3 regions of the Cupriavidus sp. BIC8F genome follow, and region 1 is predicted to be linked to each of the others. Evidence: predicted binding sites of a transcription regulator. Region 1 holds the regulator's gene; each other region holds the start of a gene.
What was found. The regulator FNR, encoded in region 1, switches genes on or off when oxygen is low (the NO sensors DNR and NnrR bind a similar motif). The targets are predictions, from matches to a motif close to TTGATNNNNATCAA.
Positions count from the first base shown of each region.

Region 2: hemN (oxygen-independent coproporphyrinogen III oxidase) is a predicted target of FNR. The motif match lies at 4,464-4,477, and genes of this name have one in related genera.
Region 3: RS901_RS22725 (nitrite reductase) is a predicted target of FNR. The motif match lies at 4,282-4,295, and genes of this name have one in related genera.

Region 1 is NZ_CP136094.1:3,907,095-3,917,091, reverse strand. Features, by position in the region: gene RS901_RS18280 (heavy metal translocating P-type ATPase) at 1-815, shown strand, start outside; gene ccoS (cbb3-type cytochrome oxidase assembly protein CcoS) at 819-965, shown strand; gene ccoN (cytochrome-c oxidase, cbb3-type subunit I) at 1,121-2,569, shown strand; gene ccoO (cytochrome-c oxidase, cbb3-type subunit II) at 2,588-3,250, shown strand; gene RS901_RS18260 (cbb3-type cytochrome oxidase subunit 3) at 3,254-3,418, shown strand; gene ccoP (cytochrome-c oxidase, cbb3-type subunit III) at 3,421-4,338, shown strand; gene ccoG (cytochrome c oxidase accessory protein CcoG) at 4,388-5,860, shown strand; gene RS901_RS18245 (hypothetical protein) at 5,905-6,114, shown strand; gene RS901_RS18240 (hypothetical protein) at 6,111-6,356, shown strand; gene fnr (fumarate/nitrate reduction transcriptional regulator Fnr) at 6,419-7,144, opposite strand; gene RS901_RS18230 (sulfite exporter TauE/SafE family protein) at 7,223-7,981, shown strand; gene scpB (SMC-Scp complex subunit ScpB) at 8,551-9,405, shown strand; gene rluB (23S rRNA pseudouridine(2605) synthase RluB) at 9,411-9,997, shown strand, end outside.
Region 2 is NZ_CP136094.1:1,172,939-1,182,935, reverse strand. Features, by position in the region: gene RS901_RS05610 (UvrD-helicase domain-containing protein) at 1-360, shown strand, start outside; gene RS901_RS05605 (hypothetical protein) at 588-1,085, opposite strand; gene RS901_RS05600 (response regulator transcription factor) at 1,370-2,107, shown strand; partial or broken gene RS901_RS05595 (sensor histidine kinase) at 2,113-3,233, shown strand; gene RS901_RS05585 (ABC transporter substrate-binding protein) at 3,219-4,358, opposite strand; gene hemN (oxygen-independent coproporphyrinogen III oxidase) at 4,538-6,022, shown strand; gene RS901_RS05575 (c-type cytochrome) at 6,096-6,974, opposite strand; tRNA gene RS901_RS05570 (tRNA-Arg) at 7,435-7,510, shown strand; gene RS901_RS05565 (cold shock and DUF1294 domain-containing protein) at 7,581-8,156, opposite strand; gene RS901_RS05560 (hypothetical protein) at 8,218-8,355, opposite strand; gene arfB (alternative ribosome rescue aminoacyl-tRNA hydrolase ArfB) at 8,561-8,965, shown strand; gene htpX (protease HtpX) at 8,975-9,853, opposite strand; gene RS901_RS05545 (hypothetical protein) at 9,979-9,997, opposite strand, start outside.
Region 3 is NZ_CP136095.1:542,305-552,301, reverse strand. Features, by position in the region: gene RS901_RS22745 (LysR family transcriptional regulator) at 114-1,040, opposite strand; gene RS901_RS22740 (tripartite tricarboxylate transporter substrate binding protein) at 1,143-2,105, shown strand; gene leuC (3-isopropylmalate dehydratase large subunit) at 2,126-3,544, shown strand; gene leuD (3-isopropylmalate dehydratase small subunit) at 3,537-4,181, shown strand; gene RS901_RS22725 (nitrite reductase) at 4,403-6,067, shown strand; gene RS901_RS22720 (cytochrome c) at 6,080-6,442, shown strand; gene RS901_RS22715 (cytochrome D1 domain-containing protein) at 6,382-7,617, shown strand; gene RS901_RS22710 (Lrp/AsnC family transcriptional regulator) at 7,625-8,614, shown strand; gene RS901_RS22705 (Lrp/AsnC family transcriptional regulator) at 8,611-9,075, shown strand; gene RS901_RS22700 (AsnC family transcriptional regulator) at 9,075-9,575, shown strand; gene nirJ (heme d1 biosynthesis radical SAM protein NirJ) at 9,588-9,997, shown strand, end outside.

The DNA.
Region 1 (9,997 bases):
TCGCGCGCGCACTGGTGACCGCGGCACAGGGCAACGTCGGCATGCCGCTCGAGGTGTCCGACATGCGCAACATCCCGGGCCAGGGCCTGGAGGCGATCGTCGATGGCCGACGCCTGCGGCTTGGCCGCGCCGACTTTGTCGCGGCGCTGAGACCCGACAGCGGCCATGCACCGGACACCGGGCGCAGCGATGCAGATCATCCTGGCGCCACCGTGGTGTGGCTGGGCGCGCCAGCGGGCCCGCTGGCGCGCTTCGTCCTGGCCGATGTCGAGCGGGCGCAGACGCCGCAGCTGCTCGCACGGCTGCGCGAACTGGGCGTGCGCTGCCACCTGGTATCGGGCGATCACGCCGATGCGGTCCACTGGTGGGCATCGCACTTCGGCATCGGCTGCGTGGCCGGCGCGGTCACCCCGGAAGGCAAGCGCGACTATGTGGCGCGGCTGCAGCAGGGCGGGGCGGTGGTGCTGGCCGTGGGCGATGGCATCAACGATGCGCCGGTGCTGGCGCAGGCCCAGGTGTCGATTGCCATCGGCAGCGGCGCGCCGCTGGCCCAGGCCGGCGCGGACGCGGTGCTGACGCACGGCGGCGTGGGCGAGATCGCCACCGCGTTGGCGGTGTCGCGCCAGACGCGCCGGGTGGTGCGCCAGAACCTGGGCTGGGCCTTCTTCTACAACGTGGTGGCCATCCCGCTCGCAGCGACTGGGCTGGTCACGGCCTGGATGGCCGGCGTCGGCATGTCGTTGTCGTCGTTGCTGGTGGTGGCCAATGCCTGGCGCCTGCTGCGCGCCGGCAAGCCGCGGCACAAGGGAGTCTGACTGATGGAAACGCTTTACCTGCTGGTGCCGATGAGCCTGGTGCTTGTCGTGGTCATCGCGGGCGCGCTGTGGTGGGCCCTACATGCCGGGCAGTACGACGACCTGGACCGGCCCGCCGAATCGATCCTGCTGGACAACGACAAGCCCTGAACCCGCCGTGCGACGCGCCCTCCGACCGGGGCCCCGCACGCAGGTTCCATGCATGCCCTGAGCGACTTGATAAAGATCAACGCACACGCAGCATGGTTTTTCTAAAGTCACACTGTCAGTAGGTTTTTTCTCTTCTCTAAGCTTTGGGGGTCTGAATGGATGTCACTGCCGCGTCTTCACGCGTCGACACCTTCAATTACGGCGTCGTAAGACAGTTCGCTGTCATGACGGTAGTCTGGGGGATCGTCGGCATGGCCGTCGGCGTGCTGCTGGCAGCACAGCTGATCTGGCCCGAACTCAACTTCAACACACCCTGGCTGTCGTTTGGCCGGCTGCGGCCGCTGCATACCAATGCAGTGATTTTCGCCTTCGGCGGCAGCGCGCTGTTCGCGACCTCGTACTACGTGGTCCAGCGCACCTGCCAGGCGCGCCTGTTCTGCGGCCCGCTGGCCGCGTTCACGTTCTGGGGCTGGCAACTGGTCATCGTCGCCGCCGCCATCACGCTGCCGCTGGGGATCACCAGCTCCAAGGAATACGCCGAACTGGAATGGCCGATCGACCTGCTGATCACCGCCGTCTGGGTGGCCTACGCGATCGTGTTCTTCGGCACCATCGTCAAGCGCAAGACCCGGCATATCTACGTCGCCAACTGGTTCTTCGGCGCCTACATCCTGACCATCGCGCTGCTGCATATCGTCAACAACATCGAGATGCCGGTGTCTCTGTGGAAGTCCTACTCGGCCTATGCCGGCGTGCAGGACGCGATGATCCAGTGGTGGTACGGCCATAATGCCGTGGGCTTCTTCCTGACCACCAGCTTCCTGGGGATGATGTACTACTTCATTCCCAAGCAGGCCGAGCGCCCGATCTTCTCCTACCGCCTGTCCATCGTCCACTTCTGGGCGCTGAACTTCACCTACATGTGGGCCGGCCCGCACCACCTGCAGTACACCGCGCTGCCGGACTGGGCGCAGTCGCTGGGCATGGTGTTCTCGCTGATCCTGCTGGCGCCGTCGTGGGGCGGCATGATCAACGGCATCATGACCCTGTCGGGGGCCTGGCACAAGCTGCGCACCGACCCGATCCTGAAGTTCCTGGTGGTGGCGCTGTCGTTCTACGGCATGGCCACGTTCGAAGGCTCGATGATGTCGATCAAGACCGTCAACGCGCTCTCGCACTACACGGACTGGACCATCGGGCACGTGCACTCGGGCGCGCTGGGCTGGGTCGCAATGATCTCGATCGGCTCGCTCTACTACCTGATCCCGCGTCTGTTCGGCGAGAAGCAGATGTACAGCGTCCGGCTGATCGAGTGGCACTTCTGGATCGCGACCATCGGCGTGGTGCTGTATATCGCCTCGATGTGGATCGCCGGGGTGATGGAAGGCCTGATGTGGCGCGCCACGCAGCCTGACGGCACGCTGACCTATGCCTTCGTCGAAGCGGTCAAGGCCAAGTACCCGTTCTACCTGATTCGCTTGCTGGGTGGCCTGTGCTTCCTGTCCGGCATGCTGCTGATGGCCTACAACGTGCTCAAGACCATCGTCGGCAAGCCCGCCGTGGATGCGCCGATCCCGGCCAGCATCCCTGCCTCTGCCCACTGATCAATCCAGGATAGAAAGATGTCCGACAAACAACGCTTCTTTTCCCACGAAACGCTGGAGAAGAACATCGGCTGGCTGATCATCTGCACGATCCTCGTGGTCAGCATTGCGGGTCTGGTCCAGATCGTGCCGCTGTTCTTCCAGCACTCCACCACCGAGCCGGATCCGGGCATTACCCCGTATTCGCCGCTGCGGCTGATGGGCCGCGATATCTATATCCGTGAAGGCTGCGTCGGCTGCCACTCGCAGCAAGTGCGCACGCTGCAGGCCGAGACCGAGCGCTACGGCCACTTCTCCACGGCGGGCGAGTCGGTCTACGACCACCCGTTCCTGTGGGGCTCCAAACGCACCGGTCCCGACCTGGCGCGCGTGGGCGGGCGCTACTCGGATGACTGGCAGCGCATCCACTTGCGCAATCCGCGCGATGTGGTGCCGGAATCGGTGATGCCATCGTACCCGTGGCTGGAAAAGGCCGAGCTGCCCACCAACGATATCCAGGCCCGCATGCGCGCGCTGGTGCGCCTGGGCGTGCCGTACACGGATGCCGAGATCGCCAAGGCACCGGACGAGCTCAAGGGCAGGACCGAAGAGGATGCGCTGGTTGCCTACCTGCAAGGCCTGGGCACCAACCGCCGCAACGTCCGCGTGGATTCCGCCGCGGCCGCGGCACCCAAGGAGTAAGCCATGGCCATGATCACTGCCATTGCGACCGTCGTGTCGATGGTCGTCTTCCTGGGGATCTGCTGGTGGGCCTGGTCCGCCGGCCGGCAGGCCGCCAACCGGGAATCCGCCATGCTGCCGTTCGCGCTGCCTGACGAAACTACGACAACATCGAGCCGGAACACCTAGCCATGAGCGATTTCATTTCCGAATTCTGGAGTTATTACATCGCCGCCATCGCGCTCGTCGGCATCGTCTGGTGCGTGTGGCTGCTGTTCTCGCAACGCAAGGTCACCAAGACCGCCGGCGGCACTGAAGACACCGGCCATGTCTGGGACGGTGACCTGCGCGAGCTGAACAACCCGCTGCCGCGCTGGTGGATGTGGATGTTCCTGCTGGCCTGCATCTTCAGCCTGGCCTACCTGGTGCTGTACCCGGGGCTGGGTTCGTATGCCGGCGTGCTGAAGTTCTCCACGCAGGGCGAACTTGCCGCACACCGCGCGGCGCAGGAGAAGATGCAGAACGAGATCTACGCCAAGTACCTGAAGATGGACGTCAGGCAGGTGGCGGCGGATCCGCAGGCGCGCGAGATCGGCCAGCGCCTGTTCCTGAACTACTGCGCACAGTGCCATGGCTCGGACGCGCGCGGCAGCCGCGGCTTCCCGAACCTGACGGACAACGACTGGCTCTATGGCGGCGAACCCGACATCATCCAGCAGACCATCACCAAGGGCCGGAATGGCGTGATGCCGCCGTTTGCCGCGACCATCGACGCCAAGCAGGCGGGCGACGTGGCGCAATACGTGCGCTCGCTGTCGGGGCTGTCGTCGGACCCGATCCGTGCGTCTCGTGGCGAGGGCACCTTCAAGACGACCTGCGTGGCATGCCACGGCGCCGGCGGCAAGGGCAACCAGGCGCTCGGTGCGCCCAATCTGTCGGACAACGTCTGGCTGTATGGCAGCTCGGAAGGCAGCATCGTCGACGCCATCCTGAAGGGCCACAACAACCACATGCCCGCGCATGAGGAGATCCTGACGCCTGAACGCATCCGGATGCTGACGGCCTATATCTGGGGTTTGTCCAACACGGGAAGCGGAGCCGGGCAATGACCGACGACTCATGTGAGCGGGCGCTGTTGGCTCGCGGGAGAGCATGCCCATGAACGCACCCGGGACAGAAGAAATGGCCCGGGCGGCCGACCTGCAACGGTCGGCCGCTGCGCCGGGCGAGACCTCTGACGAAACGCTCTACGAGGTCCGCCGCAAGATCTACCCGCGCTCGGTGACGGGCGCCTTCTCCAGCTGGCGGGTCTGGCTGGTGATCCTGACCCAGTTGGTCTACTACGGCACGCCCTGGCTCCAATGGAATGGCCGCCAGGCCGTGCTGTTCGACCTTGGCGCGCGCAAGTTCTACATCTTCGGGCTGGTGCTGTGGCCGCAGGATGTGATCTACCTGGCGGTGCTGCTGGTGATCTCGGCGCTGGCGCTGTTCCTGTTCACGGCGATCGCGGGGCGGCTGTTCTGCGGCTATGCCTGTCCGCAGACGGTCTATACCGAGATCTTCATGTGGATCGAGCGGCGGGTCGAAGGCGACCGCATCGCCCGCATCCGGCTCGATGGCGATCCGTGGAGCCTGCGCAAGTTCCGTCTGAAGGCGACCAAGCACTTCCTGTGGGTGCTGATTGCGCTCTGGACCGGCTTTACCTTCATCGGCTATTTCGCGCCGATCCGCGGGCTGGGCGGCGAGGTGCTCAGCCTGTCGCTGGGGCCGTGGCAGTCGTTCTGGATGCTGTTTTACGCGTTCGCCACCTGGGGCAATGCGGGCTTCATGCGCGAGCAGGTGTGCAAGTACATGTGCCCGTATGCGCGTTTCCAGAGCGTGATGGTGGATCGCGATACCTATGTCGTGACCTACGACGTCGGCCGCGGCGAGCCGCGCGGCAGCCGGTCGCGCAAGACCGACCACTACAAGGCGGGGCTTGGCGACTGCGTCAACTGCAGCATCTGCGTGCAGGTGTGCCCGACGGGCATCGATATCCGTGACGGCCTGCAGTACGACTGCATCGGCTGCGGCGCCTGCATCGACGCCTGCAACCAGGTCATGGACAAGATGGACTATCCGCGCGGCCTGATCCGGTACACCTCGGAAAACGCGATGCGCAAGGCCTTGTCCGCAGTGGCATCGCGCAAGCGCCTGCTGCGTCCGCGCGTCATCATCTATTCCGTGATCTGGGTAGCGCTGCTGGCCGGCTTCATGGCGTCGATCGCGCTGCGCACGCCGCTGAAGGTCGACATCATCCGCGACCGTGGTGCGCTCGGCCGTGAAGTGGAAGGCCGCTGGATCGAGAACGTCTATCGCCTGCAGTTGATCAACACCACCGAAGCGCCGATGAAGATCAGCGTGCGCGCCGACAGCGAAGAGCTGAAGAACCTGAAGGTGGAATACGACAAGCAGGCCGAATCGCTGGCGCCGACATCCAACCGGTTGCTGCCGATCCGGATCCGCGTGCCGATCGAGGCCGCGGCGCAGGGCACGCACAAGATCAACGTGACAGTGACGAGCGAAGGCACGGAGCGGGGGCAGGCCGAAATCCGGCAATCCACCAGTTTCATCGTGCCGCGCGATTTGTAAAGCTAGGCAGACGCGGACGTAGTCGTCAAGATGAAGGGGGCAATATGAGTCAGCAAGGCAATCCGTGGTGGAAGGAGCCGTGGCCGTGGCTGTTGATGAGCGGCCCGCTGGTGGCGATGGTGGCGTGCGGCGTGACGATCTGGCTGGCGTCCACGCATCCGGACATGCCGGTGCAGGGTGCAACGCGTCATGGCCTGGTGGTGGAGAAAGCCGATGCCGCGCAGCCCAAGGCTGCCGCAGTGAGGCAGCCATGAGGTTGCGCTGGCTGATGTGGGTACTCTGGCCGGCGTTCCTGATGGCTGGCTTTGCGACCGCGACGGTGTTTTCGGTGGTGGATCCCGGTGACCTGAACTTCTTCGGTCAGCCGATCGAAGCGTCCCGCGAATCGGTCTACACCATCGGCTTCCTGATGGCCTGGGTGTTCTGCGCGTTGTCCAGCGGACTGACGCTCTACACCATGCCGACGCGGCTCAGCGATACCGACGAACTGGAATGAGCGGACTGGCGTGAAGTCTGCGCTGCCATGGCCGGATGCGGCACTGGCAGCGCCTTGGCCACCTAGCAGGAGCGGCTGTAGAGTTGCTTGATGCCGTCGATGTCCACGAGCTTGACGTGGCGCTGGCGAATCTGGATCAGGCCGGCTTCAGCAAAGCGAGAGAACAGGCGGCTGACGGTTTCGAGCTTCAGGCCCAGGTAGCTGCCGATCTCTTCGCGGCTCATGCGCATCACGAACTCGGACGCCGAATAGCCGCGCGCCGACAGGCGCTCAGAGAGGTTGATCAGGAAGGCGGCGAGGCGTTCCTCGGCGCGCATCGAGCCCAGCGTGACCAGCATCAGCTGGTCGTGCGTGATTTCCTTGCCCATCAGGCGCAGGAACTGCTGCTGCAGCGATGGCAGGTCTGCCGAGAGGGACTGCAATTCGCTCATGCGGACCACGCAGACTTCGGTATCTTCCAGCGCGGCGGCATCGGAGGCATGCTGCATCTCGCCCAGCCCGTCGAGACCGACGATTTCGCCGGGCAGGTGGAAGCCGGTAATTTGCGAGCGGCCGTCTTCGGTTGTGACGTGGGTCTTGAGCGTGCCAAAGCGCACGGCATAGACCGCTGTGAGCGGATCGCCCATGCGATACAGGGTTTCACCCTTGTGCACGCGGATGCGTTCCTGCACCAGCGTGTCCATCTTGGCGAGGTCTTGCTGCGACATGCCGACCGGAAGGCACAGCTGCCCCATGGCACAGGTGGAGCAGCGGGGCGACATCTCGGTAACGGGAATGGAGGTGAGCAATTGGAACCTGCTAGAAATGGCAGCGTGGGCGCGATTAAAACATTTTACCGTGCGATGTGATGTGGTAGGGAGTGAGAATTGACATTTGGCGTGCTGATCAGCGTTTTTCTGCTGGCTTTGCTTGGCGGGGTCCACTGCGCCGCCATGTGCGGCGGCGTGGCGCTGGCCGTGGAGCAACGCCGCGGCGAGATGGCGACGATCAGTCTGATGCCCAGCCGCGCCGCCTGGCTGGGCGAGTTGCTGATTATGCACCTGGGCCGGATCTCGACCTATATGCTGCTCGGTGCCGCGCTAGGCGCGGTCGGTGCGTCGGCGTGGAAACAGGACTACCTGCCGGTGCAGCGCTGGCTGTTCGGGGCGGGCAGCGTCATGCTGCTGTGGTCGGGCTGGCGGTTGCTGCGCGGCAATACTTTTACTGTCAACTGGCTGGAGCGCATGGCGGCGCGCGCCAGCGCAGCGGTGGCGCGGCGGCTGGGTGGCCTGGCAGGCGCCATGCCGGCGTTTGTGCGGGCGCGCGGCGGACTGGCGCGGCGTTATGGCATGGGCCTGGCGTGGGGCCTGGTGCCGTGCGGCATGGTCTATGGGGCGCTTACGCTGGCGCTGCTGGCGGGCAACGCGGCTTCCGGCGCACTCGTGATGGGCGTGTTCGGGCTCGGCACACTGCCTAACCTGCTGGTGCTTTCCGGCCTGTCGGGCTACTTGCGTACGCTGTCGCGACGTCCCGGTGTGCGCCTTGGGGCCGGCCTGGCGGTGATGGCGTTCGGCGGCCTTGGCATTGCGCGAGCGGTGCTGCTGCCACATTCGCTGGCTGAGCATGGATTCTGCCTGGTGTTCTGAGGCGCCGGCGCCGCCCGGGCAACGGATGATGGTTGCAGGCGGGGGCGGGAATGCCATACAATCGCCAACATTGCGGTATCGCGCGGCATAGTATGAGTCGCGGTAAGCAGCGGGCGAGCAGCGCCAGGCGGCCTTCCTACCAGAAGGCGCGTTCAGGGCAGGGGAAGCGGAAGGTTTTCGATGCCCGTCCCGTCCCCGCAGTCCATCCGGTTCAAAAGATCTGGTTCAAAAGTCCGGCTGGCACTGCGGTGTTGGCGATGCCGGCCTTGCTCCCGATACCCGTTTTTCTTGCGTCCGAGGCCTTCAGTTCGCTGACAGCGACGTCCGATATGTGCGGGCGCGCTACGCAAGAGGTTTGCTGGCCGATCCATAACGGCACGCGAACGATCTCCTGCCGGAACGACCCGGCAACTCGATGCAAAGATAGGGAAGTGCACGGCTTGGATGCAGCAGGTATCCGGCTAGCTGCGCAATGAGATGGCGGTGGCTTTCGCACCGCTGTATCCAAAATCTCCGGTGCCCCGGATCCGTCCGGGAGCAGGTGCAAAGACAGGCTGCACACCATCAACATGAATACCCAAGAGGCGAAGATCGTCCTCGAGACGGCGCTGATCTGCGCGCAGGAACCGTTGCGCGTCAATGATCTGCGGCGGTTGTTTGACGACGACGTCGGCGCAGACACGATCCGCGTGCTGCTTGAGGAACTATGCCAGGACTGGCGACCGCGCGGCGTGGAACTGGTGGCCCTGGCCAGCGGCTGGCGCTTCCAGAGCCGGCCGGAAATGCGTGAATACCTCGATCGGCTGAATCCCGAAAAGCCGCCAAAATATTCGCGCGCCGTGATGGAAACACTGGCAATCATTGCCTACCGCCAGCCAGTGACCCGCGGCGATATCGAGGAAATCCGCGGCGTGACGGTCAGCACGGAAGTCGTCAAGAAGCTTGAGGACCGCAGCTGGATCGAGGTGATCGGACACCGCGACGTGCCGGGCAGGCCCGCGCTGTATGCGACCACCAAGGCATTCCTGGACGATCTTGGCCTGCGTACGTTGGATGAGCTGCCGCCGCTGGAAGACGCCCAGGCGCAGGCGCAGGCAACCCTGCTGGAACAGCAGGCCATCAATTTTGAAGACCTGGCTGCAAACAAGGCGGCCAGCGCCGACGAGGAGGCATTTGCCGATCCCGCCGCGCAAGCAGCGGATGTGGCTGAAGCATCCGTCGCAAACGAAGCCGAGACGACCGAACCGGTCGACCAAGGCGCCGATGGCTTTGATGTGCAACTGCTGCAAGCTGCAGCCGACGATGCCGCCGAGGCCGCTTCCACCGAACCAGCCGCACCCAATCCGGACGGGGCGCGGGGCGATTTGCCGGACAACGGCACCCCGCCGCACCCGAGCGAGCACGACGAGCGCGTGCCGAACTGAACAACATGCAACATCCGATAGTGAATATCTTGTCTGATTCCGTTGAGCAAGACACCCGCAATGCGGGTGCACCCGCCGACACCGGCGCCGCAGAACCCGGATCGGGCAGCGAAGCCGCGCCCCGCCGCAAGGGGCTGCGCCGCGGGCTGAGGAACCTGGTCGCATCGCGCCGCCAGGCGCAGGACCGAGGCGAGGGCGCCGAAGGCGCCAGCGCCGGCGGCCAGGCCGATGCCGGTGAACCGGGCGCCGCACAGGCGGCAGGTGGCGCGCGCGGTGGTCAGCGCGGCCGCGGCAAGCGCAAGACGGGGCAGGGCGAGGGCGGCCAGGGTAGCCAGGGTAGCCAGGGCGGCCAGGGCGGCCAGGGCGCCAGCAAGGCCGACAAGGTGGACCGTGCGGCCAGAGCCGAAGGCACGGACAAGCCCGAGCAGCCCGGCCGCAAGCGCAAGCCGGTCCAGCGCTCAGGCAAGGCGGCGGCGCCGGGCGACGCGCAGGGCGCCGGCGCGCGGCAGCAGGGCCGCCGCAAGGATGGCGGCAAGCCGCAGGCGCCCCGCAAGGGCCAGGGCGGCGGGGACAAGACCGCGGCGAGCAGCGA
Region 2 (9,997 bases), 1.6 Mb from region 1:
TCCACGCTGCACGCGTCCAAGGGGCTGGAATATCCGCACGTGTTCCTGGTCGGCGTGGAAGAGGGCATCCTGCCGCACTGCCGCGAAGACGAGGACATGAGCGACGAGAAGATCGAGGAAGAGCGGCGGCTGATGTATGTCGGCATCACCCGCGCCCAGCGCAGCCTGCATGTCAGCTGGTGCAAGAAGCGCAAGCGCGCGCGCGAGACCTACTCGTGCCAGCCTTCGCGCTTTATCGGCGAGATGAAGCTGGAGGAAGCGCCTGCGCCGGTCGATGAAACCCCGGCGATGAGCCCCAAGGACCGGCTCGGCGCGCTCAAGGCACTGCTGGGAACCGGCGGCAAGACGGCCCCGGGCTGAACGGGCGCTACAGTCCCGATACAAAGGCCTACCAGGCTGACAAGACGCCGGGCGCAGGCGTCCCTAGTATGGCGGCTGTGCTGCTCGCGCCGTCTGCGCGGGTGGCGCCGCGGCAGGCCCGCCCGGTCTGCCTGCTGCGCCGGACCTCTGGTTCGGAACTTCCCTGTTATTCGGCCCCCGGCGCGTGAAGCGTACGGGGGCGTTTTTTTTTTACGGCGGCTGCGAACCTACCGCTGCGGTCCGCCCGGCGGCGGCATCATCATCGCACCCGCGGGCGGCAGGCCCAGCCAGCGCGCGGCTTCGGGCGCGGCGCGCAGGCGCCGGCGCTGGGCCGGGTCCAGGCTGTCGTCCAGCGCCAGCCAGCGTTCGCGCACCGCGCGGCGGTCCTGCTCCAGCGCATCGTGCAGTCGGTCCATGGCCTGCGCGCGCGGCCGCAGCGGCGCGTCGGGGGTTTCGTCGGCAGTCTCGCGCAGCAGGCGCGCGTGCAGTTCCAGTGCATGGGCCTCGGCTTCGCGCGTGGCGCTGCGTGCGGCCTTCCAGAGCCTGGCCTGCGCGGCACTGAGTCCCAGCGACTCGGCGGATGCCGGCGCGGCGGGCGGTGGCGCCATCGCCCCTGTCGGCGGCGGGCCGGATTGCAGCGCGCTGGCCGGCGTGGCCAGCAGGCACGCGGTGCACAGCGCCAGCAGGGAAGCGGCGGTGCGCGGGCGGGAAGGGGGAAATGGCATGGCGTTCTCCTGTGATGGCAGACACCGTCGTGGCAACGTGCCGCGCGATGCCCGCGGTTGGCTCGGGTCAATGCCGGTCCATGCTAGGGAAGGCCGCATGCCAATGCATGAGCACTTGGTCAGGCCCGTACTGCAATCCCGTACAAAGGACGGCTGGCCGGCAAGACTGCGTATCAGGGCTGATACAAAGCCGGCATAGTGGGGGTATCGCGGGCTGGTAAAGTTGGGCACCGCATGCCCCCGGCACCGGCCCTTGCTGCCGGCATATGCCGATCCCTTCGCTTATGGAATTCACCCCCACGCTTCCCATCCGCCTGCTGATCGTCGACGACGATCCCCAGATCCGCGCCATGCTGGCCGACTACCTGTCCACCTTCGGCATGCAGGCCGATGGCGTCGAGGGCGGTGCCGAGATGCGGCAGGCGATGGCCGCCGCGCGCTACGACCTGGTGATCCTTGACCTGTCGCTGCCCGGCGAAAACGGCCTGGCGCTGTGTCGCGAACTGCGCGCGCGCACCGAAGTCGCGGTCATCATGCTGACCGCGCGCGCTGAGTTGGCCGACCGCGTGGTCGGGCTGGAAGTTGGTGCCGACGACTACGTTACCAAGCCCTTCGAGATGCGCGAACTGGTGGCGCGCATCCACACCGTGCTGCGCCGTATCCGTGGCCACGGCGCCGACGCGCGCCAGGGCGCGGCGCCTTCCGGGCATGAGGTGCGCTTCGGCGACTGGCGTCTGAACACCACGCTGCGCCAGCTGGTCGACCGCGACGAGGTGGTGGTGCCGCTGTCCAATGCCGAATTCCGCCTGCTGCTGGCCTTTGTCGAACAGCCCAACCGCGTGCTCGACCGTGAACTGCTGATCAACCAGGCGCGCGGCCGCGGCCTCGATGTATTCGACCGCAGCATCGACTTGCTGGTGTCACGGCTGCGCCAGAAGCTGCGCGACGATCCGCGCGACCCCACGCTGATCCGCACCGTGCGCGGCGTGGGCTATGTCTTTACCGGCACGCAGGAAGGATGAACGCGATGGGCCGGCTGGCGCGCCATGATTCGATGTTCGTACGGCTGTTCGTGGTGATGGCTGCCATCATGCTGGCCATGCACCTGCTCGGCATGACCGTGATCGAGAGCCTGTTCCCGCGGCCGGGCAGCGAGCGCGTGCTGCGCGACCGCCCCGGCGGGCCGCCGCCTCCGCCCGAGGCGTGGCCGCCCGGGGCGCGGACGGAAGGCGCGCCCGCCGGGGTGTCCGGCGAACCCATGCCGCACCGGCCGCCGCCGCCGCGCTGGCCCTGGCCGCCGCACCTGGGCCTGCTGTTCCAGGTGGCGGCGATCGTGGCCGCTTCGTGGGCCGGCGCGCGCCTGCTGGCGCGCCCGGTGCAGGAGCTGGCCAGCGGTGCCGGCCGGCTGGCGCAGGACGTGCACGCCGCGCCGCTGGACGAGCGCGCGGGCCCGGCCGAAGCGCGTGCCGCGGCGCAGGCGCTGAACCATATGCAGCAGCGCATCCGCACGCAGCTGGCACAGCAATCGCGTTTCCTGGCGGCGGTGTCGCACGACCTGCGCACGCCGCTTACGCGCATGAGCCTGCGCATCGAGCGCATGGACAGCGCGGATGTCCGTGACGTGCGCTACCGGCTGCGCCAGGACCTGGCCGAGATGAACGGCCTGATCGATGCCACGCTGTACTACCTGCGCGACCGCGACGAAGCCGGCGGCCCGCGCCAGCGCGTGGATGTGCTGGCGCTGCTGCAGGCGGTGGTCGACGATGCCGCCGAGACCGGCCACGAGGTCGCGCTCAGCGGCCAGGCGCAGCCGCTGCTGGCGTGCCCATCCGAGCTGCGGCGCGCGGTGGTGAACCTGGTGGAAAATGCGCGGCGCTACGCCGGCGCGGCCAGCATCGTGCTGAGCGACAGCCGCAGCGCGTGCTGATCGACATCTGCGACAACGGTCCCGGCATCCCGCCCGACGAGCTGCCACGCGTGCTCGAGCCGTTCTACCGCGTCGAATCCTCGCGCAGCCGCGCCACCGGCGGGGTCGGCATGGGGTTGTCGATCGCGGCCGACATTGCCGCGCGCCATGGCGGCGAGCTGACCCTGAGCAACCGCCCCGAAGGCGGCCTGCGCGCGCGCCTGTCCTTACCGCGCGGCTGACGCCGCCAGCGTGACGTACTGCGAGCCGCGCTGCCCGTGCGTGAAGTCGAGCGCAAAGTCGCCCACGTCCACGCGCCCCTGCAGCGCCCGCCGCATCTCGGCCGCGCCGCTGCCGCGCAGGCCGGCCAGCGCGCGCGCCAGCCACGCCGCGCCGATATAGCCGGCCAGCGTGGCCGGCGACGGCGGCTCATCCAGGTATTGCTTCATGCGCGCCACGTGTTCCTTCACCACCCGCAGCGTGGCCTGTTGCGGCCCGGGCGCGACCTGGGTCAGCACCATGCCCCCGTTGTAGCCAGCGCCCAGGATCTCGCGCGCGGCGGTGGCACTGACCGACGACAGCCCGACCAGGAAACCGTACCAGCCATGCACCGCCAGCGCGCGGCCCAGCCCGGCGTAGGCAAGGGTATCGCCCGCCACGATCACCGCGCCCGGGCGGGTGGCGGCGATGCGCCGGGCGGCGGCATCGGGATTGGCGTCGAGCGGCACCGCGCGCGTCCCGGTCTGCGCCTCCAGCCGGGCCAGCGACGGGGCAGCGAAGTCCGGCGCCAGGGCCAGCGCGATGCTGGTCAGGCCATAGCTGCGCAGTTGGCGTACCGCCGCGTCCAGTTCGGCCTGGTAGTCGGCGCGGGTGAACCAGACGTTGTCGGCCGTCAGCCCAAGGCCTGACAGCGGCGCCACGATCTGCACGCCGCGCCGGCCCAGCTCGGCCGATGCGGCCAGCTCCGGCAACAGCCGGTCGCCCGGGCCGAACAGCAACTCGGCGCGGTCGCTTTCGGCCAGCGACACCGCCTGCGCCAGCGCGCGGCGCGGGTCGGGATCGGCATCGCGGACCACGTGCGCGATGCGCACCGGACCGTTGCCGGCGTTGACGGCGTCGAACATGACCTTGGCCCCGGCCAGGTAGTCGCGCGCAAGGTCGGCTTGCGCGCCGCCGCGGTCCAGCAGGTGGCCGACCACGACCGTGCGGCGCGTCTGCGTCTGCGTCTGCGACAGCGCTGGCCAGGCGGGCAGGGCAAGTGCCGCGCCGGCGGCAAGCAGGCGACGCCGTCGCCTGGCCGGTGCTGCCAGGTGGCTGCGCAGCGGTGGGTACGGCGGAAACATCGGAGTCTGGTTGGGAGTTGGCATTGCAGGGGCAGGGGCAGGTGACGCGCGGGGCGGCGGTGGCGCGCAGCGTATCCGCCACACATGACACCAATGTGACGCCCGCCGCCCGCAGGTCCAGGGCCTCGCTTGACGGCGGTCAACGCGCCAGCGGCGGTGCAGCCCTACGATGGGCCGTCACACACCCATACCCCCGCGCCCCCATGACCCCGTCTGCCATGACTTCCCCTGCGCCCGACCGCCGCGCGCTGTCCGACTTCCGCGCGCTGGCCGGCCGCATCGACGGCAACGGCCCGCGCTATACCTCGTACCCGACGGCCGACCGCTTCCGCAACGGCCCCGACCTGTCGCTGTACCATGACGCACTGGCCGCCTGCCGGGCCGACGCGCCTGCGCCGCTGTCGCTGTACCTGCATATCCCGTTCTGCGAGAACATCTGCTACTACTGCGGCTGCAACAAGATCATCACGCGCGACCATGGCCGCAGCGCCCGCTACGTCAACTACCTGGGCCGCGAGATGGCGCTGGTGGCAGAGCGGCTCGGGCCGCGCCGCCAGGTGCTGCAGTCGCACTGGGGCGGGGGCACGCCGACCTTCCTCGACCCCGACGAGATGCGCCGCGTGATGGCGTTGCTGCATGAGCATTTCGAGCTGGCGGCCGAGGGCGAGCATTCGATCGAGATCGATCCGCGCCGCGTCGACCACGCCCGCATGGCGCTGCTGGCCGAGCTGGGCTTCAACCGCGTCAGCCTGGGCGTGCAGGACTTCGATCCCGAGGTCCAGCAGGCCATCCATCGCATCCAGCCCTTCGAAGAGACCCGCGCCGTGGTGGATGCCGCGCGCACGCTGGGTTTCCGCTCGGTCAGCCTGGACCTGATCTACGGCCTGCCGCACCAGACCGCGGCGCGCTTTGGCCGCACCATCGAGCAGGTGCTGGCGCTGCGTCCCGACCGGCTCTCGGTCTATAGCTACGCGCACCTGCCGCATGTGTTCAAGCCGCAACGCCGCATCGACGAAAACGCCTTGCCGCCCGCCGGCGAGAAGCTCGACATCCTGGTCTCCACCATCGAGCGGCTGACCGCCGAGGGCTACGTCTATATCGGCATGGACCATTTCGCGCTGCCCGACGACGACCTCGCCGTGGCCCAGCGCGAAGGGCGGCTGCAGCGCAACTTCCAGGGCTATTCCACGCACGCCGGCTACGACCAGGTCGGCCTCGGCATTTCCGCGATCGGCGCGATCGCGGGGCGCTACGTGCAGAACGCGCGCACGCTGGACGAGTACTACGGCGCGCTCGACCACGGCCGTCTGCCGCTGGCGCGCGGCGTGGCGATGAACGCCGACGACCACCTGCGGCGCGAGATCATCGGCGACCTGATGTGCAATGGGGTGCTCGATATCCCGATGCTGGAAGCGCGCCACGGCATCCGCTTCAGCACGGCCTTTGCGCCGGAGCTGGCCGACCTCGCCGCACTGGGCGCGGACGGGCTGGTGCAATGCGCGCCGGAACGCATCATCGTGACGCCGCTGGGCCGGCTGCTGGTGCGGCGCGTGGCGATGGTGTTCGACCGCTACCTGCGCGAGGATGCGGTGCGGCCCGCGGATACTGGTGCCCAGGCCGCTGCCGCCAACGATGGCGCGCAGCCGGTGCGCTTCGTGCCGCGGGCGCGGTACTCGCGCGTGGTGTAGCGGCCGCGCAGGCGGTACGGACGAAAAAAAGCCCGCGCAATGTGCGCGGGCTTTTCGTTTGCTGCGGGCGGACTTACTTGGCGGCGCTGGCCATATAGTCAGAGGCGGCGATCACGTCCGCGTCCGGGCCGGCGTAGCCACCCTTGGGCGGCATCACGCCCTTGCCCTTGAGCGCAAAGTTGTGGACCGCGTCCATGCCTTCCTTCAGGCGCGGCGCCCAGGCGGCCTTGTCGCCAAACTTGGGCGCACCTGCCACGCCGGCGGCGTGGCAGGCGGCGCACACCTGCTCGTAGACTTTCTTGCCCACGTCGGCCGAAGCGGCCGGCGCAGCAGCGGGTGCGGCGGCAGCAGCTGCGGGAGCTGCCGGTGCAGGCGCGGCAGCGGCGGCCGGAGCGGCGGCAGCTTCAGGGGCCGCGCCGGTCGCCGGAGCGGCGGCTGCCGGGGCAGCCGGCTCCGGGAACTTGGCGCCGCCGGCGTCGGCCATGTAGACCACGGCACGGGCCAGTTCGTAGTCGGCGTAGTCGTCCGGCGTGGTGCCGGCGCGCGCGACCATCGCGCCCTTGCCGTTCATCACCGACTTCATCAGGCCGTCAAAGCCCTGGCCGATGCGCGCGGCCCAGTCGCCGGCGTTGGCGTACTTGGGTGCGCCCGCGGCGCCGGTAGCGTGGCACGCGGCGCAGATTTCCTTGTAGACCTGCTCGCCCGTCTTGAAGACGCGCGGCGCGTTGGGATCCTTGATTTCGAGCGAGGCGACCGGCTTGATGCGGTCGTTGACGGCTTCCGCCGTGGTGGCAGCTCCGGCGCTTTCCGTCGAGCCGTGTCCGACAAAGTTGACCAGCAGAATGATCACGATGATCGGCACCAGGAAAGCCGCGATCACGACTGCGATCAGCTGCTTCGGGGTTTTGATGGGAGACTCGTGTTCGTGGTGTTCGTTGTGGACGTCGCTCATACAGAACTCTCAGTTTTGCAGGAAACCTTCTGGCCGCTTACGCTCGGCTTGCTTATTCTGGCCCGGTCTGGTCATTCACTGACCGCTGTCCGGCCCCATCCGGACCGCCCGTGCTGCCTGCGGCCCTTGCCTGACTTGGGTCTGTCGCTATTTGCGCGCTGCGGACTGTCTCCCGGACCGGGCCTGATTGTCGCCGACAACAAGCCGCGCGGCCTTGACCCCGGTCGACTCATTGCATCGGCGGTGTGGCGGGCACGATTTGACGCAAATAGCTGGCGATTATAGCGCCAAAGGCCCCCCGCCAGTGCCAAAAAGCGGCGGTTGCGAGACGTTCCCTGAAGCCTCTGGCGGGCCCGCATGGACGGCACGGGGCAAAAGCGGTATCCTATGCGACTTTCCTGCGGCGGCACTCGCTCGCCGCAACCGCTGTACCCACAAACCGGTTGCAAAACCGTCCTGTGCGCCCGTAGCTCAATGGATAGAGTACTGCCCTCCGAAGGCAGGGGTTGCTGGTTCGATCCCAGCCGGGCGCGCCAAATTTCTTCCCGATATGTAGTGCGATGATGCTGGTCGCGGACACGCGTGCCGGGCCGAAGCCCGATACCGTCATGCAGCCAGCGCGGTCTTCCATAGCACCATCGCGCCGATGTTCAGCCCGACGGTTCCCCAGAAAATTGCCTGGAACGCCGCCTTGCGGTTCTTGTGCCGAAGCAGATGTTGGGCGGCCAGCGCGCCTGGCCAGCCGCCGCAGAGCGCGAGCAGGTGCAAATGGGCTTCAGGGATGCGCCATGCGTCGCGGCGGGCGCGCGCCTTGTCCTCCTTGTAGGCCAGGAACGCGATGATGCTGGCGACGAGGCTGGCGATGCCGACCTGCCGGGGCAGATAGCCACCGAGGGCGCAGGCGGTGATGACCACCAGAGCCGCGAGGCCGGCCAGCGCTGGCAGCCAGCTTGCCTCTTCGGTGTGCCTGGGCGCGCCGGCCATGGCAACGTCAAGCGCCTGTATCCGGCCATCCTTCCCCCTAGCGAGTTCGAAGCTGACTCGGTCGCCGGGCTTGGGCGTCACGGCGCGCGTTTGCAGTGCCGTGATGTGGAAGAAGACATCTTTCGTGTCCGCGTGGACGTTGATGAAGCCGAAGCCCTTCTCGGGATGCCACGATTTGATCCGACCCGCTTTTCGCATATCTTTGCCGCGTGTTGGTATGAGGCAGCAAGTGTAGGCGAAGACCTGCGGCCGGCCACTGTCAGTTCGTTCCGGCGGGAGCCGGGGCGCTTCCCGGCGCGGGCTCCGGCACGCGATCGTCGCCGACCACCCGGTTGCGGCCGGCCGCCTTGGCCGCGTATAGCCGGCGGTCCGCGATTTGCTGCATGGTGTCGCCCATGCCGGACACGCCGATCGATACCGTGAACTGGATATTGCCCTTGCCGGTCGCGTCGGCGGTACGGCCAGCGCCTGACCGTCGATGCCGCCGACAGTCCCATCGTGACCCAGCGCGGCACGCGCAACCAGGTCACTTATGGCGTCGGCATCGGTTACGCGTGGCGTTAGCGCGCAGCGGGCGCAGAGGCGCTTGCTATGATGCGGCCATGACCGACGACATCGTCATCCCCCATCACGAATACCTGATTACGGCGATCCGGGCGCAGGGTGCGGGCGGCCAGAACATCAACAAGGTGTCCAATGCCGTGCACCTGCGCTACGACGTGCATGCCTCCTCGCTCGCGCCCGACCACAAGGAGCGCCTGCTGGCGCTGCACGACCACCGCATCACGCGCGACGGCGTGGTGGTGATCAAGGCGCAGCAGTTCCGCAGCCTCGACCAGAACCGCGACGAAGCGGTGCGGCGGCTGCACGAACTGGTGCGCAGCGTGGCCACGCCGCCGCGCGTGCGCCGGCCCACGCGGCCGACGCTGGCCTCGCGCCGGCGCCGGCTGGACAGCAAGAGCCAGCGCGGCCAGGTCAAGTCGCTGCGCGGCCGGGTGTTCGAATAGTGTCTGGTATCAGCGCGCCGATTGCAGCGCGGCAATCCGCTGCTCGATCGGCGGGTGGCTGGAGAACAACGCCATCCACGACTTGCCGCCGGCAATGCCCATCGCCTGCATGTTCTGCGGCAGGCCATCCGGCTCCAGGCCTCCCAGGCGACGCAATGCCGCCACCATCGGCGCGGGCGTGCCCATCATGCCGGCCGCGCCCGCATCGGCACGGAACTCGCGGCGGCGCGAGAACCAGGCCACGATGATGCTGGCCAGGATGCCAAACACGATTTCGCAGACGATCACCGTGACCATGTAGCCGATGCCCGGGCCGCTCGATTCCTCATCGTTCTTGCGCAGCATCGAATCGACAAAGTAGCCGACCACGCGCGCCAGGAAGATCACAAACGTGTTGACCACGCCCTGGATCAGCGTCAGCGTGACCATGTCGCCGTTGGCCACGTGTGCGACCTCATGCGCGAGCACGGCTTCGACTTCTTCATGGGACATCGATTGCAGCAGGCCGGTGGACACCGCTACCAGCGAGCTGTTCCTGGTCGCGCCGGTGGCGAAGGCATTGGGTTCGCCATCGTAGATGGCGACTTCCGGCATCGGCAGGCCGGCGCGCTGCGCCAGCTTTTCGACGGTCTGCACCAGCCACAGCTCGGTGCTGGTACTGGGATGGGTGATGACCTGCGCGCCGGTCGACCATTTGGCGATGGTCTTGGACATCAGCAGCGAGATAAAGGCGCCACCGAAGCCCATCAGGGCGGCGAACGCCAGCAGCGTGCCCAGGTTCAGGCCGTTGGCGGTCAGGAACCGGTTCACCCCCAGCACGCTGGCGGTGATGCTGAGGACAAGCATGACGGCGAGGTTGGTCGCCAGGAAAAGCAATACGCGTTTCATGTGTGTGTGGAGCAGTGGTGTGTAGGGCGGTACAGCCAGGATGCGGACGGGCCGCAGACGCGCGCCGCACGTTCAGGCGCGGCACGCAGGAACAGGCGGGCACGGCCAGGCCGCGCCGGTGGGACTCAGGCGCTCGGCGGACGC
Region 3 (9,997 bases), on a different contig from region 1:
GTTTCCATCAGGCTTCTGGTATTGCCAGCCATGATGGACGCTAGTGGCGCCGGAATCGCCCCCCAATATCGGGTGGCGCGGCCCCCGTACCGCGCATGATCGCCGCCAGATGGCTACCAGCAGCTGTCCGCGCTGCCCGCGCCGGAGGCACGGTGGCTGGCAAAGTGATCAAGCAGGAAGTCCACCAGCGCCCGCACCTTGTCCGGACGATGGTTGCGCGCCGGGAACACCAAATGGATATCCGCGGGCGCGAACTGCCATTGGGGCAGCACCCGGCGCAGGGCGCCGCTGCGCAGGTGCTCCGCAACATCCCACTCGGAACGCACGATCAGGCCCTGGCCATCCAGCGCCCAGGCCAGCGCCGATTCCCCATCATTGGTGCTCATGGTGCTGCGGACCTTGACGGTCTCCTGCTGCGCGCCATGGCGCAGGTGCCAGGTGCCGAAGGTCTCGTCGGCTTCGCGGATGAAGATGCAGTTGTGCCGCGCCAGCTCGCGCGGGCTTGACGGCTCGCCCCGCGCTTCCAGGTAGGACGGCGCGGCACAGAGCAGGCGGCGGTTGCTGGCCAGCAGGCGCGCCGTCAGCCGCACGTCCGGCATCTCGCCAAAGTGGATCATGGCGTCCAGGCCCTGCTCGACCAGGTTCAGGGGCCGGTCAGTCAGATAGAGCTGGACCTCGATATTCGGGAAACGGCGCGAGAACCCCGACAGCGCCGGCGCGATATGCCGCCGTCCGAAGCCGAGCGTAGCGCCGATCTTCAGCAAGCCGTGCGGGGTGCTGCCGGTGCCTGCGATCGATCGCTCCAGCGCCTCCATCTCCGCAAGAATCCGCGCCCCTTCCACCAGATAGCTTTCCCCTTCCGGCGTCAGGCTGATGCGGCGCGTGGTCCGGTGCAGCAACCGGACGCGCAGCCGTGCCTCCAGCCCCGCCAGCCGCTTGCTGACCGCCGGCGGCGTCACGCCAAGCTCCTGCGCGGCACCGGCCAGGCTGCCGTGCTTGTTGATGCACGCAAAGAACGCGACGTCCGAGAGGTTATCCATTAGTGAATACCAGGAAATAAAGAAGTAACTGAGTTTGAATTATGTGCTTCTGGGTGAATGATACGATGGTTTCCATAACGATTCCTAAACCAGGAGACACCCATGAAAGTTGCCCACCTCACGGCCTTGCTGCTGTGTGCCGCGTCGATCGGCACGGCCGCGGCGCAGTCCTATCCCCAGCGCCCGGTACGCCTGATCGTGCCGTACGCCCCGGGCGGCAGCGCCGACATCGCCGCCCGCCTGGTCTCGGATGTCTGGTCGAAGAGCCTGGGCGGCACCATCGTGGTCGAGAACCGTGCCGGCGTCGGCGGCAATATCGGCGTCGATGCCGTGGCCAAGGCCGCCGCCGACGGCTACACCATCGGCCTGCAGACCGTGTCCCTGGCGATCAACCCGGGCCTGTTCCCGCGCATGCCGTATGACACGCTGAAAGACCTGGCCCCGATCGGCATGGTCGCCAGCTCGCAGCATGTGCTGGTGGTCAACAACAACGTGCCCGCCAAGAACCTGCAGGAACTGATCGCGGCGGCCAAGGCTACGCCGGGCAAGCTGACCTACGGGTCCGCGGGCAACGGCAGCACGTTCCATATGTCGGCCGAGCTGTTCAAGTCGGTGGCCAACGTCTCCATCGTCCACGTGCCGTACCGCGGCGGCGGCCCGGCCCTGGTCGACACCATTGCGGGCCAGGTCGACATGAGCTTCCCGGTGGTCTCGGCCGCGAAGCAGCATGTGCAGGGCGGCAAGCTCAAGGCGCTCGCCGTCACCGGCACCAGGCGCTCGCCGCAGTTGCCGAATGTGCCGACCGCGGCCGAGGCGGGCCTGCCCGGCTATGCCTTCGAGACCTGGTTCATGGTGTTTGCCCCGGCCGGCACGCCCCGGCCCGTGATCGACAAGCTGAACGCGGCGCTGAACACCGCGCTGGCCGCGCAGGCAACCCGTGACCGCATGCTCAAGGAAGGCTTCGAGCCCACCCCGACCACGCCCGAGGCGGCACGCCAGCGCCTGGAAAAGGAGATGCCCGTGTGGGCCAACCTGATCAGGCAGCGCGGCATCACCGCGGAATAACGACAGACAAGGCAGTTGCCATGACCCCCAAGACGCTATACCAGAAGCTGGTCGACTCCCATACCGTGGCCAGGATCGACGACGACAATGTGCTGTTGTACTGCGACCTGCACCTGATGAACGAGTACACCAGCCCGCAGGCCTTCGCCGGGCTGCATGAACAGGACCGCGGCGTGCTGGTGCCGGGACAGAACGTCTCGGTGGTCAGCCATATCATCCCGACGCACCCCACCGCGATCCGCGTGATCGCGGATCCGGCCTCGGCGCTGCAGGCCACCAAGCTGCGTGCCAACTGCGAGCGGCACGCGATCCCGCTGTTCGACACCAACGACACGCTGCAGGGCATCGAGCACGTGATCGCGCCCGAGCACGGCATGATCCGGCCGGGCATGGTGGTGATCTGCGGCGACAGCCATACCACCACCTACGGCGCGCTCGGCGCGCTGGGCTTCGGCATCGGCACGTCCGAAGTCGAGCATGTGCTGGCCACCCAGACGCTGGTCTACCGGATGGCCAGGACCATGCGCATCCGCGTGGACGGCAAGCTGCCCGCCGGCACCACGGCCAAGGACCTGATCCTCAGGATCATCGGCGCGATCGGCGCGCAAGGTGCGCGCGGCTATGTGGTGGAGTACTGTGGATCGGCGATCCGCGACCTGAGCGTCGAGGCCCGCTTCACGCTGTGCAACATGACCGTGGAGGCCGCGGCGCGCGGCGCGCTGATCGCGCCGGATGCAGTGGCCACCGACTATGTGCTGCGCCGCGCCGTGGATATCGAAGGTCCGCAGCGCGACGCCGCGCTCAGCTACTGGGCCACGCTGCAGAGCGATCCGGAGGCCGTGTTCGACATGGATTTCGCGTTCGATGCCAGCGAGATCGAGCCCTACGTCACTTGGGGCACCAGCCCGGACCAGGTGCTGCCGGTGTCCGGGCAGATCCCGTTCCCGGAAGACCAGATCGACGAGGCCGAGCAGCGCTCGGTCGAGCGCGCGCTGGCGTACACGCACCTGCAACCGGGCGCCGCGCTGGCAGGCACGCCGATCCAGCACGTCTTCATCGGCTCCTGCACCAACGGCCGCATCGAGGACCTGCGCGCGGTGGCCAGCGTAGTGCGTGGCCGCAAGGTGGCCGCCGGGGTCAGGGCCATGGTGGTGCCCGGGTCTGGCGCGGTCAAGGCCCAGGCCGAGCGCGAGGGCCTGGCCGAAGTCCTCACCGCCGCCGGCTTTGAATGGCGGCAACCGGGCTGCTCGATGTGCCTGGCCATGAACGACGACGTGCTCGCCGACGGCGTGCGCTGCGCTTCCACCACCAACCGCAATTTCGAGGGCCGGCAGGGACGCGGTGCCATCACCCACCTGATGAGCCCGGCCATGGCCGCCGCGGCAGCGGTCACCGGCGTCATCACCGACGTCCGCAAGCTGGAGATCACCCATGCCTGAACACACCTGCATCGCCGGCAAAGGCGCCGCCATCCGCTTCGAGAACCTCGATACCGACCAGATCATCCCCAAGCAGTTCCTTCGTGGGATCGACAAATCGGGGCTGGCCGAGGGCATTCTCTACGACCACCGCTTCGATGCCAGCGGCGCGCCGCGCCCCGACTTCGTGCTGAACCGGCGCGAGTACGCCGGCACCAGCATCCTGGTGAGCGGCGCCAACTTCGGCTGCGGCTCCAGCCGCGAGCACGCCGTCTGGGGCCTGCAGCAATTTGGCATCCGCGCCGTGATTGCGCCGAGCTTCGGCGAGATCTTCTATTCGAACGCGATGAACAACCGGCTGCTGCTGGTAATGCTGCCGCGCGAGGTCATCGAGCCGTTGATGAACGACGTGGATGCGGACGCGGGCAACACCATCAGCCTCGATGTCGAGGCGATGCGCGTGCGCACTCCGTCCGGCGACTACGCCTTCGAGCTGTCGGCACGGCACCGCCGCATGTTTATCGAAGGGCTGGACATGATCGGCCTGTCCCTGCGGCAGCGCGGCGAGATCGAGCAGTTCATCCAGCAGTACCGGACCGCGTTCCCGTGGACAACCAACGTGGCCAGGCGCACGCGCGACCGCTTGGGCGCGACCTGAAGCCTGCCTTGCAAGCGCGCCGCCTCCACGGTGCGCTTGCAACATAGCAAACGACAAACATCAACCACCCCACACTTCGTTCCCGCACCACCGCCGCCGTTTGATGCCAGTCAATTCCATGTCGTCAGTGTGTCCGCATGCTTCCCACATGACGACAGGTGCCCGCCACCCAGGCATGGGCACCGCGAAACCGCTTTCCTCACCGCTGATCCACGGCACCCATGAAAGCAAAAAACTGGCTGTACCCGGCAATCGCGGCATTGCCGCTCTCACTCTGGCTCGGGCTGCCACATGCAGCCACCAAGGCAGAACCGAAGGCGGAATCCAAGCCCGCGATCCCCACCCTCACTGCCGCTGAGTTCGACCACGCCCGGCAAATCTACTTCGAACGCTGCGCCGGCTGTCACGGCGTGCTGCGCAAGGGCGCCACCGGCAAGGCGCTGACGCCGGACATCACCCGCGCGCGCGGCACCGAGTACCTGAAGACCTTCATCAAGTACGGCAGCCCCGCCGGCATGCCTAACTGGGGCACCTCGGGCGATCTCTCCGACCCGGAAGTCGACCTGATGGCGCGCTATATCCAGCTCGACCCGCCGACCCCGCCCGAGTACTCGCTGGCCGATATCGAGAAAAGCCGCAAGGACATGCTGCCGGTGGCCCAGCGCCCGACCAGGAAGATGAACCAATACAACCTGGACAACCTGTTCTCGGTCACGCTGCGCGATGCCGGCGAGGTCGCGCTGATCGACGGCGACAGCAAGCAGATCATCAATATCGTCAAGACCGGCTACGCGGTGCATATCTCGCGCATGTCGGCGTCCGGGCGCTACCTGTACGTGATCGGCCGCGATGCGCGGCTGGACCTGATCGACCTGTGGCTGCCCAAGCCCGATATCGTCGCGGAAGTGAAGGTCGGCATGGAGGCACGCTCGGTCGAGACCTCCAAGTACCAGGGCTATGAAGACAAGTACGCCGTGGCCGGCTCCTACTGGCCGCCGCAGTACGTGATCATGGAAGGCGACACGCTCAAGCCGCTCAAGGTGGTCTCCACGCGCGGCATGACCGTGGACAACGAATACCACCCCGAGCCGCGCGTGGCGGCCATCGTCGCCAGCCATTTCCATCCGGAGTTCGTGATCAACGCCAAGGAGACCGGCAAGATCCTGATGGTCAACTACTCGGACCTGTCCAACCTGAAGACCACCACGATTGATTCAGCCAAGTTCCTGCATGACGGCGGCTTCGACGCCACCGGCCGCTACTTCCTGGTGGCCGCCAATGCGTCCGACAAGATCGCCGTGGTCGACACCAAGGACAACAAGCTGACCGCGCTGATCAACGTGGGCAAGACCCCGCATCCGGGGCGCGGCGCCAACTTCACGCATCCGAAGTTCGGCCCGGTCTGGGCTACCAGCCACCTTGGCGACGAGACCATCAGCCTGATCGGCACCGATCCGGCCGGACACCCGGCGCAGGCGTGGAAGGTGGTGCAGACCATCAAGGGCCAGGGCGGCGGCTCGCTCTTCATCAAGACCCACCCGAAGTCGTCCAACCTGTGGGTCGACACGCCGCTGAATACTGACGCCAAGCTCAACCAGTCGGTGGCGGTATTCGACACGCGCAACCTGGAAGCCGGCTACAAGGTGCTGCCGATCGCCGACTGGGCCGACCTGAAGGGCGCGGGCGCCAGGCGCGTGGTGCAGGCCGAGTACAACAAGGCCGGCGACGAGGTCTGGTTCTCGGTCTGGGGCACCAAGGACGGCGAGTCCGCGCTGGTGGTGGTCGATGACAAGACCCGCACGCTCAAGACCGTGATCAAGGACAAGCGCCTGGTCACCCCGACCGGCAAGTTCAACGCCTACAACACGCAGCACGACGTGTACTGAGCCGGCGCCACCATGCGTAATCACATCGCCTGGCGGCGCGCTGCGCTGGCGGGGCTGGCAGCGGCCCTGCTGGGCGCAGCGCCCGGCGCGGCGGCCCAGCCCACCCCTGCCCGGCAGGCGCAGCTTGCGCACTGGCTGCGCGATGACTGCGGCGCCTGCCATGGCATGACGCTCAGCGGCGGGCTGGGCCCGCCGCTGACGCGCGAGGCACTGTCCGGCAAGCCGCCCGCGGGCCTCGCCGCCACCGTGCTGTACGGCCGCCCCGGCACCGCGATGCCGCCCTGGCAACCCTTCATGACGCAGGATGAAGCCCAATGGCTGATCGATCGACTGCAGGCCGGCAAGCCACCGGCCGCCTCGCCGCAAGGCAACTGATCCGCGGCCTGGCCGCGGCCTTGTGCGCCACCGTTGCCGCCGCGCTGGTGGCCGGTTGTGCCAGCACCGTGCGCGGCACCGGCGACCTGGGCGTGGTGGTGGAGCGCGCTGCCGGGCGGCTGCAGATTGTCGAGACCACCGGCATGACCCGGCTGGCAACGGTGGAAGGACTCGGCGATTTGTCCCACGCCAGCGTGGTGTTCTCGCGCGATGCGCGCTACGCCTATGTCTTCGGCCGCGATGGGGGCCTGACGCGCGTGGACCTGTTCAGCGCCCGCATCACCCACCGCGTGCTGCAGGCGGGCAACAGCATCGGCGGCGCGATCTCGCAGGATGGCCGCGTGGTGGCCGCGCAGAACTACGCGCCCGGCGGCATCCGCCTGTTCGACGCCCAGACGCTTGAGCCACTGGCGGAGCTGCCGGCCATCGGCAATGACGGCCGCCGCTCCAAGGTGGTGGGGCTGGCCGACCTGCCCGGCCGCCGCTTTGCCGCCAGCCTGTTCGAATCCGGCGAGATCTGGATCATCGACGCCAGCGATCCGCGCCAGCCGCAGGTGACACGCCTGCCCGCCGGCCGCGAGCCGTACGACGGACTGGTCACGCCCGATGGCCGCTGGTACCTGGCCGGCCTGTTCGGTGAGGACGGCCTGGCGCTGGTCGACCTGTGGCAGGCGCCGCTGCAGTCGCGCCGCGTGCTCTCCGGCTACGGCCGCGGCAGCGCGCCGCTGCCGGTCTACAAGATGCCGCACCTGCGCGGCTGGGCCATGGCCCAGAGCATGGCCTGGCTGCCGGCGATCGGCCGTCATGAGGTGCTGGTGGCCGACCCCGCCAACGGCTGGCAGCAGGCCGCGCGCGTGCCGCTGGCCGGCCAGCCGGTCTTTGTGATGGCACGGCCCGACGGACGCCAGGTCTGGGTCAACTTCGCCTTCCCCAACAACGACACGGTGCAGGTGATCGACACCGCCACGCGCCAGGTGGTGCGCACGCTGCATCCCTGCCGCGGCGTGCTGCATATGGAATTCACGCCCAAGGGCGAATCCCTGTGGCTGTCCTGCCGCGACGACAACCGTGTCGAGGTCTACGACACCGCCAGCCTGGCGCGCATTGCCACGCTGCCCGCCGACAACCCCAGCGGCATCTTCTTCACCGTGCGCGCGCAACGGTTCGGCATGTAAGGGCACCATGTACGATGACCTGAACCTCTACGACACCCTGCAGCGCGATTTCCCGCTGCAGCCGCGGCCCTACCAGGCGCTGGCCGGCAAGCTCGGCCTGTGTGAACACACGCTGCTGAGCCTGCTAGCGCGCGACCTGGGCGGCGGGCGCATCAGCCGCGTCGGTGCCGTGTTCGCGCCCAACGTGATCGGCGTCAGCACGCTGGCGGCGCTGTCCGTGCCGCCGGCCCAGCTGGACCGCGTGGCAGCGCGCGTCAGCGCCTGCGCCGCGGTCAGCCACAACTATGCGCGCAGCGGCCACCCGTACAACCTGTGGTTCGTCGCGGGCGCGCGCGAGCGCCGCATGCTCGACGTCACGCTGGCGTCGATCGGGGACATGACCGGCCTGGCGCCGCTGGACCTGCCCATGGCACGCGAGTATCACATTGATCTCGGCTTCCCGCTGGCGCGCCCGGGCAGCGCACGCGCCCGCCGCGTGGCCAGCGCGGCCGCTCCCGCCGCGCCTGTCGCCCTGGATGATGACGACTGGCGCCTGGTGGCAGCACTGGAAACCGGCCTGCCGCTGACGCCGCGGCCGTTCCACGCACTGGCAGCGCAAGCGCGGATGCCGATGCCGCAGGTCCTGGAGCGGCTGGCGCGCTGGTCCGCGCAGGGCGTGATCCGGCGCCTGGGCGTGGTGCTGCAGCATGGGCGTTTCGGCTTCGGCCACAACGCCATGTGCGTGTGGGACGTGCCCGACGCGCACGTGGACGCCATCGGCATGCGGCTGGCCCGGCAGGCGCGCGTGACCCTGTGCTACCGCCGTGTGCGCCGGCTGCCCGACTGGCCCTACAACCTGTTTGCGATGGTCCATGCGCGCAATGCGGAGGACCTGCAGCCGGCGCTGGCGCGCATCCACGCCACCGCCGGGCTGGAACATGCGCCCGGGACCGTGCTGGTCGGCACGCGCTGCTACAAGCAGCGCGGCACACGCTATGCCATGCAGGGGTCGGCATGACCCGTGCAATCGCCGCACTCGATCCACTCGACCGCCGCATCATCAACGCGCTGCAGCGCGGGCTGCCGCTGGTACCGCGCCCATATGCCGAAGCCGCGGCGGCGCTCGGCATCACCGAGGCCGAACTGCTGGAGCGGCTGTGCGCACTGCTTGCCGCAGGCGTGCTGACGCGCTTCGGCCCGTTGTACCAGATCGAGCGCGCGGGCGGAAGCTTCGTGCTGTGCGCCTGCCATGCGCCCGCCGAACGGATGGACGCCGTGATCGCCGCCATCAACGGGCACCCCGAGGTTGCCCACCACTACGCGCGCACGCATCACCTGAACCTGTGGTTCGTGCTGGCGGTGGCGCGGCCGGAGGAGGTCGCGCCGGTACTTGCGCGCATTGCCGCGGCGGCCGGCGTCGAGATCCTGCCATTCCCGAAGGAACGCGAGTTCTTCGTCAACCTCTACCTGCCCGCCTGATGCCCGAGCCCGTCGATCCCGTCGACCTGGCGCTGATCCGCGCCACGCAAGCCGGCCTGCCGCTGGTGCCGGCGCCCTACGCCGCAGTGGCCGACAAACTCGGCCTGACTGAGCACGAAGTGATCACGCGGCTCGCCGCGATGCAGGCGCGCGGCGTGCTGCGCCGTATCGGCGCCGTGCCCGACCACTACCGGCTGGGCTGGCGCGCCAACGGCATGACCGTGTGGGACGTGGACGATGCTTGCATTGACACGCTGGGCGAGCGCATCGGCGCCCTGCCCTTCGTCAGCCATTGCTATCGCCGTCCGCGCCACTTGCCGCATTGGCCCTACAACCTGTTCGCGATGGTCCATGCGCGCTCCCGCGAAGACGCCGCGCCGCAGGTTGCCGCGATCGCGGCATTGCTTGGCGACGCCTGCCGCGCGCACGACGTGCTGTGGTCCACCCGCATCCTCAAGAAAACCGGGCTGCGCCTGCCGCCGCCCGGCCCAGACCGATAGGAAACCCCGCCCATGTTCCGCCTGTCACGCTTCATGGAAGCCCTGCGCGATGCCGGCCCGGTGCCGCCGCCGCGCAAGCCCGCCGGCCCGGTGGTGATCTGGAACCTGATCCGCCGCTGCAACCTCAACTGCCGGCACTGCTATGCCACCTCCGCCGACACGGACTTCAAGGGCGAGCTGGCTACCGCCGAGGCGCTGCGCGTGCTCGAGCAGCTGCACGATGCGCGCGTGCCTGCGCTGATCCTGTCCGGGGGCGAACCGCTGCTGCGGCCTGACCTGTACGAGATCGCCGCACGGGCGCGCGCGCTCGGCTTCCACCTGTCGCTGTCGTCCAACGGCACGCTGCTCGATGCAGGACATGCCGCCCGGCTCGCGGCAGCGGGTTTCGACTACGTCGGCGTCAGCCTGGACGGCCTGCCCGC